DNA from 4 places in the Pannonibacter sp. Q-1 genome. Region 1 is predicted to be linked to each of the others. Evidence: riboswitches for the same ligand, from Rfam matches in the RefSeq annotation. Region 1 holds a riboswitch; each other region holds the start of a gene.
What was found. A riboswitch is a leader RNA that binds a small molecule or an ion and turns the genes downstream of it on or off. The one in region 1 is predicted to bind cobalamin.
Positions count from the first base shown of each region.

Region 1 (2,191 bases):
AAGCAGCGGCTGCAGATCGCCCGTGCCCTGGCACAGCAGCCGGCGGTCCTCATCCTGGATGAACCCACCAATCACCTCGACATCGAGCACCAGATCGGCCTGCTGGATCTTGTCAGCTCGCAGAGGCTCAGCGTCATTGCCGCGCTGCATGACCTCAATCACGCGGCCATGTTCTGCGACCGGCTGATCGTGATGGACGCTGGCCGGATCGCTGCGCAGGGCTGTCCCGGCAGCATTCTCACCCCCGATCTTCTGGCCAGGGTCTTCAAGGTCGAGGCCACGGTGGAAACAGGACCGGAGGGCGAGTGCCATATCCGGTATGCCCGGCCATCCAGCCGCCGCCGCAAACACCCGCTTCAAGGAGCCGCAGCATGATGATGCGCAGCCTCGCCCGCACCCTTTTCCTCAGCTTTGTTTCTGCCCAGTCCCTGCTCGTGGCAAGCACCGCCGCAACCCGCGCCGGGACTGTCGACGTCCAGATGCTGAACCGGGGCGCCCATGGCTCCATGGTGTTCGAGCCCGATTTCGTGCAGATCGCGCCGGGCGATACGGTGACCTTCCGGGTTGGCCACAAGAGCCACAATGCCGCTTCCATTGCCACAATGGTGCCCGAGGGCTTTGCCGGTTTCACCGGCAAGATCAACGAGGAGATTTCCATCACCTTTGATCAACCGGGGCTCTATGGCATCAAATGCTCACCGCACTATACCATGGGCATGGTGATGGTGATTCGGGTTGGCGATGCCGCCCGGCCCGAGGGCTTCCCGGATCCAAGCGTTCCCCCCGCTTCCCTCAAGCGCTTTGAAGAGATTTTGGCCCGCTCCGGCCTCTGAGCCAGATAACTACATGTTGTGGGTATCCTGTGTCGGCTCACATAGGGATTGATAAAAATCGAATCTGCGCTATGTTGAGTCCTGTTCAGGGTTCTCCGGCGGAAACGCCGATGAGCTAAGACGGGAACAGGGTGAACCCGGCGGAAATCCGGCAATTCCCAGGCTGCCCCCGCAACTGTGAACGGTGAGCGTTCGTCCCATTCTGCCACTTGGCCGCAAGGCTTGGGAAGGCGGGGCGGCGTGATGACCCGTGAGCCAGGAGACCTGCCTTGAGCGTAACGTCCACCGGCGGGGTGCCGGAGGGGTGTGGTCAGTTCATGTCCGGCTCTGCCGGGCTGTCCGCTCCCTCTGGTCCGTGCCATCTGCTTCGGCAGCAGTGCTTCGGGGTGCAGGCATGATCAAGAGAGCCGTTTTCGAGTTTCCGCCCGGGTAGTCACCTGCGGCCCGTTTTCCTCCGCTCCACCGGATTGCTCCGGGTGCCGCAGCGCGGGAATTGTCCTTGAGTTTTTATCTGCCTCCGGCTGCGCAGAAGCGTGGCCGAACCCTTTGTCACGTCCGTCATATGAGGATCGACCGATGACCGTCACCGTCTACAGCAAGCCCGCCTGCGTCCAGTGCAATGCCACCACCCGCGCCCTGGAGCGCAAGGGCATCGACTACACGCTGGTGGACATTTCCGAAGACACGGCGGCCTATGACTACGTGACCGGCCTTGGCTACCGTCAGGTGCCGGTGGTTGTCGCCGGTGAAAACCACTGGGCCGGTTTCCGTCCGGACCTGATCGGCGGCCTCGGCTGAACCACTGAAGGGCGCATGCACCATGGGCAGGCTCGTCTATTTTTCCAGCACGTCGGAAAACACCCGCCGCTTCGTCGAGAAGCTCGGGACTGACGCCATCCGCCTGCCCGTGGACGCCAGCGCGCCCGTGCCCCTCGTGAGCGAGCCCTTCGTGCTGGTGACGCCGACCTATGGCGGCGGCACGGCGAAGGGCGCGGTGCCGAAACCGGTGATCCGCTTTCTCAACGAGGAGCAGAACCGCAAGCTCATCCGCGGCGTCATCGCAGCGGGCAACACCAATTTCGGCGAAGGCTATGCCATCGCCGGCAACATCATTTCCGCCAAGTGCAACGTGCCGTTCCTCTACAGGTTCGAGCTTCTGGGCACGGCGGAGGATGTCGAGAACGTCACCCTCGGACTGGAACGGTTTTGGACATGCTAGACACGGATTCCCCGCAGGACGCGGGCGCAAAGACCCACTCCGCAGCCGTTGCCCCGGCTTCCGGCGGCAGCAATGCCCGCCAGTCCACGGCGCTGGACTATCACGCGCTGAACGCGATGCTGAACCTCTATGATGATGA
Region 1 covers NZ_JBSXNB010000005.1:108,333-110,523, reverse strand. Annotated here, with positions in the region: gene ACVNHC_RS15430 (ABC transporter ATP-binding protein) at 1-375, shown strand, start outside; gene ACVNHC_RS15425 (pseudoazurin) at 372-833, shown strand; cobalamin riboswitch at 905-1,119, shown strand; gene nrdH (glutaredoxin-like protein NrdH) at 1,410-1,631, shown strand; gene nrdI (class Ib ribonucleoside-diphosphate reductase assembly flavoprotein NrdI) at 1,654-2,052, shown strand; gene nrdE (class 1b ribonucleoside-diphosphate reductase subunit alpha) at 2,046-2,191, shown strand, end outside.

Region 2 (2,191 bases), on a different contig from region 1:
CGATGGGCAGCGAGCCCTTTTCAGCGGCAATGATCTCCACCCCGGCGCGGACATCTTCGGCGATATGCTCACGGATATGCTCCAATGCGTGGTCATCCACCAGATCAGCCTTGTTCAGCACCACCAGATCGGCGCAGGCGAGCTGATCGTGGAAAAGCTCTTCAACCGGATTGTCATGATCCAGCGTTTCGTCGGCAGTGCGCTGCGCGGCAAGGGCTTCCTCGTCCAGCACGATCCGCCCTTCGGCGAGAGCTGCCGCATCCAGCACGGTGACAACACCATCCACCGTCACCCGCGTCTTGACGCTGGGCCAGGTGAAGGCCCGCACCAGCGGCTGGGGCAGCGCGAGGCCCGAGGTCTCGATGACGATGTGATCCGGCGGCGTCTCGCGTGCCAGCAGCATTTCCATCGCAGGCAGGAAATCATCGGCCACGGTGCAGCAGATGCAGCCGTTGGTCAGCTCCACCACATCATCGGCAGAGCAGGAAGGGTCGGCGCAGCCATCCAGCAGCGAGCCGTCAAAACCCATGTCGCCGAACTCGTTGACGATCAGCGCAATACGCCGCCCCCCCGCGTTGGTCAGGAGATTGCGGATGAGGGTCGTCTTGCCCGCGCCCAGAAAGCCGGTGATGATGGTGGCCGGGATCTTGGCCACGGCAGGGGTCTGAAAATCGGTCATAGGGAGATATCCGGTTGGGAGGAAGGCTTGAGCACGAGCGGCAGACCGGCGGCCACGAAGACCACCCGGGTGCAGACGGCAGCAAGCTCCTGATTGAGACGGCCCTGCGCATCGCGGAACTGACGCGCCATGGCGTTGTCCGGCACGATGCCGAGGCCCACTTCATTCGAAACGAAAACAACAGGCGCAGGCAGATTGGGCACAAGCGCGCAAAGCGCCTGCGTGGCGGCAGCAAGGTCTGCCCCGGCCATCATCAGATTGGTGAGCCAGAGCGTCAGGCAATCGACCAGCACCGCCCGTCCGGGCAGGGCTTCGCGCCGGAGCACGTCCGTCAGATCCGCGCCGATGCCGCCCTTATCCTCGATGGTGCGCCAGTCCGCCCCGCGGCGGGCGCGGTGCAGGCCGATGCGGGCTTCCATTTCCCCGTCCCATGCGGCGGATGTCGCCACATAGACAGGCTCAAGCCCGCTTCCGAGGATCAGCTGCTCTGCATATCTGCTTTTGCCGGAGCGTGCGCCCCCCGTCACCAGAACGGAAGATGCGGCCCCCAGCCCTTCAGCCTGCGCCATGGTCAACGGCTGGCTTGCGGCATGGCAGCGTCGGGCTCTCTTGCGGACGCGCGGGCGCAATGCGCCCTGCCATCCGCCCGGTCTGGGGGAGTAGAAATCATGTCAGGTCCTCCGGTCCGCCCACCCGGCGGCCTTGGGGTTGCACCACATCAGGCCGGTCTCCTGGCTCGCGGGTCTTCACCTTGCCGCGCCTTCCCGCAAGGACTTCCTTGCAGTGGCATGAGGCGGCAAGATTCTCCGCTGACAGTTGCGGGGGCAGCTGCGGCTTTGGAGCCCCGGATTGAGTCGCTCCGCACCGCATTCCCGTTTCATCCCCTTGGGCTTGGCCCGCCGGGGAACCTGATCCTCTCCTTGTAACGGCTTGGCGGCACCTCAGCAAGGACGCCCTTTGGGCACCTCTGCGGCGCAATCGCCGCCCCCTTATCCCGGGCAATGGGTGCAAGCACCGGCACGGATGGGTTATCCACTGGCCCAAGCCGTTGAAAGACCGCAGATTTCCGCCAAAGCCGCCCCTGTGGAAAACTTTCTTGAAGAAAGGGCTTGGCAAATGCTCAAGGCCTTTGTTATACGCCTCTCACCGACGGCGGCGCACACAGCCGCCACCGCAAAGGGCACTGCCCTTCTGGTGATCCGCGATAGCTCAGTTGGTAGAGCGTTCGACTGTTAATCGAATGGTCGCAGGTTCGAGTCCTGCTCGCGGAGCCAACCTTTTCTCTTCCCTGGATAAAATCCAAGGCTTGCCAGCAACGGCAAGGCTTTTTGCGTTTGTGCGGCAGACTGCGCCTCACGCGGGCTTGCGGTGGAGCAGCCAGAGGAAATACGGCCCGCCGATGAAGGAGGCGAGGATGCCGGCGGGGATCTCGTAGGGAAAATCGAGCGTGCGGCCCAGCCAGTCGGCGCTGACCATCAGCGCTGCGCCGATCGCTGTAGCACAGACGATCCG
Region 2 covers NZ_JBSXNB010000002.1:591,074-593,264, forward strand. Annotated here, with positions in the region: gene cobW (cobalamin biosynthesis protein CobW) at 1-679, opposite strand, end outside; gene cobU (bifunctional adenosylcobinamide kinase/adenosylcobinamide-phosphate guanylyltransferase) at 676-1,248, opposite strand; cobalamin riboswitch at 1,384-1,606, opposite strand; tRNA gene ACVNHC_RS06695 (tRNA-Asn) at 1,878-1,953, shown strand; gene fhuB (Fe(3+)-hydroxamate ABC transporter permease FhuB) at 2,033-2,191, opposite strand, start outside.
Region 2: another riboswitch for cobalamin. It lies ahead of cobU (bifunctional adenosylcobinamide kinase/adenosylcobinamide-phosphate guanylyltransferase); the one in region 1 lies ahead of nrdH (glutaredoxin-like protein NrdH).

Region 3 (2,191 bases), on a different contig from region 1:
GGCGTGTCCATGGCGAGCACGGTGCCGTTGGCGAGCAGCAGCACCCGGTCGGCATGTTCGGCGGCCAGCGTCAGGTCATGCAGGGTGGTGATCACCGTCAGCGGCAGGCCGCGTAAAAGCGCCATCAGCTCCAGCTGGTGGCGGATGTCGAGATGGTTCGTCGGCTCATCAAGGATGAGCAGGCGCGGTTCCTGCGCCAGCGCACGGGCCACCAGCACGCGCTGGCGCTCCCCGCCGGACAGCGTGCCGAAGGACCGTTCGCTCAGCGCCGTCAGATGCAGCCGGGCCAGGGCATGCTCCACCACCTCGCCGTCACGCGCTCCGGCCGAAGCCAGTCCGCGCTGATGCGGCAGGCGGCCGAGGCTGACGATCTGGCGCACGGTGAGGGCAAAATCCGTCGGCTGCTCCTGCAGCACCACGGCAATGCGGCGGGCCGTGTCACGGCTCGACATGGCCCACAGGCTCGTGCCTTCCAGCCGCACATCGCCGGTCTGCGGTTTGTGGAAGCGGTACAGCAGCCGCAGCAGCGACGACTTGCCCGCACCATTGGCACCGCAAATGGCCAGCATCTCACCCTGATTGACGGTGAAGCTGATCCCGGAGAGGAGGGCAGGGCGTCCGCGCGGCCCCCAGCCGAGAGTGTCAGCCTCGAAGAACGGCGCGCTCACGCGGCAGGCTCGAAGGCGGTTGTGCGGCCGGGTGCGGGAATGCGGGCCAGCGCCGTCTTCGCCATCCGGCCCGGACGCTCGGAGGCCTTGCTCCAGCCATCGGCAAGGCCGTGATACTGGCGGGCGAAAGCGGTGATATCCGGCACGTCGTCCAGCGTCAGGTTGCCGAACAGCCATCCGGTCTTGCCCGGCGACGTCAGTGCGACAGCGCAGGGCTGGCTGCAGGCGGCCATGCATTCAACGCCGGAAACGGCCCAATGCGTGTCCTGCCGCAGCGCAGCGGCAAGAGCGGTGCCAAGGCTCTGGCCGGGCCGTTCGCCGGTTTGCGTGTCACGGCAGGTGACGCAGATGGTGAGATGATGGGAGGGGGGTGCCCCTTCCTTGTCAGGAATCGCCTGCACGGGCGCAGGCACAGGTGTTCCGGCCAAGGCCGGTCCCTGAATGGTCATGGCTATGCTCCTTCCGGGACACCCCGCCCGGCGGTTTGAGGTCTGCTGTGATGGCAGGTCTCCTGACTTGCGGGTCGCCGCTTGCCCGGTCCTTCCCGTTCCTCGGTGGAACAGTGGATCACCCGGGGTCGCTCGCCGCCTACAGTTGCGGGGGCAGTCACGGACTTGGCGCCTGTTGGCTACACCGTACCGTGTTCCCTTTTCACCCGGCCAAGGCTTTGCCAGCCGGGAACCATCGCCGCAGATGATCAAAGCCGCCGTCCTTCCTGTCAAGCTCCATCGTCATAGATTCAGGATGGGTCTTCATACGGCGGCAGTGATATATGTAATAAGATAACATTACAACATGAGAGCTGCGACTGGATAAAAAAATCCCCGGCTGCCTATGCCGGCAGCCGGGGGAGTCGCCTCTCATCGAGCTGGGGTGGACGGTATCCCGGGGGCAGGGATGCCGCCAAAAGGCTGTGCCTTTACGCCAAGTCTTAAGATGCTGACGCATCAAGACTTGGAACGCTCAGGCGCCGCAGTGCTTGAACAGTTTCCGTTGAGCAAAGCTCTCCGGGGGCTTAATCACTCGGCGGCGATGCGGGCGCTGGGGTTGTTCGGATGTGTCGTCCAGTTGGCATAGTCCCCAGAGACGGAACGGCCCGTCCGTGGATCAACGGTTCCGGTGGCCATTGGTTCCATGGTGATGCAATTTTCCACCGGGCAGACCGAGACGCAGAGATTGCAGCCGACGCATTCTTCGTCGATCACTTCGAACTTGCGCACCCCGTCCACCATGCTGGTGATCGCCTGATGCGAGGTGTCCTCGCAGGCGATGTGGCAGCGGCCGCACTTGATGCAGAGGTCCTCGTCGATCTTCGCCTTGGCGATGTAGTTGAGGTTGAGGTAGCGCCAGTCGGTGACATTGGGCACCGCGCGGCCGGAGAAGTCCGATATCCGCTCGTAGCCGGCCTCGCCCATCCAGTCCTTCAGGCCCTCGATCATCTCCTCGACGATCTTGAAGCCATAGGTCATGGCGGCGGTACAGACCTGCACGTTGCCGGCACCCAGCGCAATGAACTCCGCCGC
Region 3 covers NZ_JBSXNB010000006.1:311,094-313,284, reverse strand. Annotated here, with positions in the region: gene ACVNHC_RS18500 (ABC transporter ATP-binding protein) at 1-668, opposite strand, end outside; gene ACVNHC_RS18495 (DUF1636 family protein) at 665-1,117, opposite strand; cobalamin riboswitch at 1,153-1,369, opposite strand; gene preA (NAD-dependent dihydropyrimidine dehydrogenase subunit PreA) at 1,688-2,191, opposite strand, start outside.
Region 3: another riboswitch for cobalamin. It lies ahead of ACVNHC_RS18495 (DUF1636 family protein); the one in region 1 lies ahead of nrdH (glutaredoxin-like protein NrdH).

Region 4 (2,191 bases), on a different contig from region 1:
TCCAGCTTCTGCAGATCCAGAACCCCGGTCACCGGATCCCACTTGAAGTCGGTCGACAGATCAGCGCTGACGGTCTCGTAACCCAGATCTGTCAGCTGCTTTTCCGAGGAGGCATCCATTTCCGATACGGCCATGGTCAGGCCGGAAAGGGTCAGTTCGCCCGAGGTCGGCAGGTTGCCTTCGCGGCTGTTGATGGCGGCATAGGCCGATTCCAGGCGCGCCTTGGTGATGTCGCCTTCCGTAATCTCGATGCCTTCGGCCTCGATGCTCTTGTAATCGGCCACATCCTCGAAGGACTTGGAGCCGTCGGCCGGGGGCAGGACCACCTCGCTGGCAACGAAAGAGGCCACAGAAACGGCCGTGCCCGTCTTGTCTTCCAGATAGGCTTCCTCGAAGGCGAGGCCGTCCAGGGTCATGGTGCCGTCAGCCTGCACCACACCGTTGGTCAGCGTGATGATGCCGATGGAGCCCGAGCCGTCATCCGGCGTCTTGCCTTCGAGGGCGACGTCTTCAATGGTGACCTCGCTGCCATCCTCAGAGACGCCGCTGACCGACAGAACCTTCACTTCCCCGGCTTCAAGACGGGTCAGGAAGGCGTCGGCAATGTCATTGCCGGTCGCTTCGAAGGCCAGTGCGCCGTGGGCCAGCACCAGGGTCATGACAGAAGCGCTGACACCGCGCATCAGAAAGGATCGCATTTGAAGCTCCAGATTGAGAACTGAAATCTAAACCGCCGGAACCATGTCCCAACCTTGCCATCCGGGTCCGTGACTTGCGTCACACACAGGTCTTTGGCCGGAACATGACCGTCCGTAAGGCAGGTTAAACTACTCCGGCATAACGGCTTTGTGAAATGATCTGTCAAAGGGGGCGATTTCACGGCGCTTTGCCGCGGCAGGCTCATACTTTTTGCCGGTGTGTGGAGGCCTTGCGCGCCTGCACAAATGCTTTGGCATTGTTTCCGCGTGAGCTAGAGTGCCGCTGATGGGTTGCACAGACGAGGTCTGCTGCGGCAAAAATCAGGGAACGGGGTGAAGGGCTTGCACATGAGGCAAGGCCTGATTCCCCGGCTGCCCCCGCAACTGTAAACGGCGAGCGACGCCCCGATGCCACTGGCCCCAAAAGGCTGGGAAGGCAGGCGAAGCAGTGAACCGTGAGCCAGGATACCTGTCCATCACATGACCGGGCGCAAAGCCCCACCCAGTCCCATGCGCGGCGGGCGCAGAAAGGAACGAGCATGCATATCGAAGAAGGCGTCGTTGAAGGCGCGAAGATCATCCTGAGTTATGGCACGGCGGCAGCGGCTTTCGGGCTTGCGGCAAAACTCGCCGTTGACGACCTGCGGACCAATGGCGGCGCCATTCCGCTTCTCCTGCGCAGCATCATGACGACTGCGCTTGTGTTCTGCTTCTTCGAGGTGCTGCCGCATCACCCCGTGGGCGTGTCGGAGGTGCATCTGATTCTCGGCTCGACCCTGCTGCTGCTGTTCGGGGCAGGGGCGGCGGCCATCGGCCTTGCGGCCGGGTTGCTGATCCAGGGACTGTTCTTTGCGCCCTTCGATCTGCCGCAATACGGCATGAATGTCACCACGCTGCTGGTGCCGCTCTTTGGCATCAGCCTGCTGGCGAAGCGAATCATTGCGCCGTCAACGCCTTATGTGGACCTGAAATATTCGCAGGCGCTGGCGCTTTCCACCGCCTATCAGGGCGGCATCGTCGCCTGGGTGGCCTTCTGGGCCATCTATGGCCATGGCTTCTCAGCGGAGAACCTGGCGGATGTGGCCAGCTTCGGTGCGGCCTACATGACCGTGATCATTCTGGAGCCGCTGGTGGATCTTGGCGTGCTGGCCGGTGCAAAAGCCTTGAAGCAGCTGAGCCGCAGCCCGCTGTTCAACGCAAGGCTTCATGTGGCGGGCTGAACCTTTGGCATGAGAAAGAGGCCGGGGGACTCCCGGCCTCCATGCACATGATCTGATCAAAAAGGATCGATGCCGATGCGGCCCAGCTTGTCCTGGGTCCAGCCGTCGCCCTTGCAGCCCTTGTAGGCGCCGCCGGAGGCGTAATCGAGCAGCTCGTCCGGCAGTTCATCAGCTTCGATGCGGCGCGGCAGAACCAGCACGATCTCTCCGGCGGCCTCTTCCAGAACGCGGATCGCAAGGCTGGGCACCGGATCCGTGCCGAGCAGATCCACG
Region 4 covers NZ_JBSXNB010000002.1:23,048-25,238, forward strand. Annotated here, with positions in the region: gene ACVNHC_RS04075 (hypothetical protein) at 1-698, opposite strand, end outside; cobalamin riboswitch at 970-1,189, shown strand; gene ACVNHC_RS04080 (energy-coupling factor ABC transporter permease) at 1,238-1,918, shown strand; gene ACVNHC_RS04085 (NHLP leader peptide family natural product precursor) at 1,975-2,191, opposite strand, start outside.
Region 4: another riboswitch for cobalamin. It lies ahead of ACVNHC_RS04080 (energy-coupling factor ABC transporter permease); the one in region 1 lies ahead of nrdH (glutaredoxin-like protein NrdH).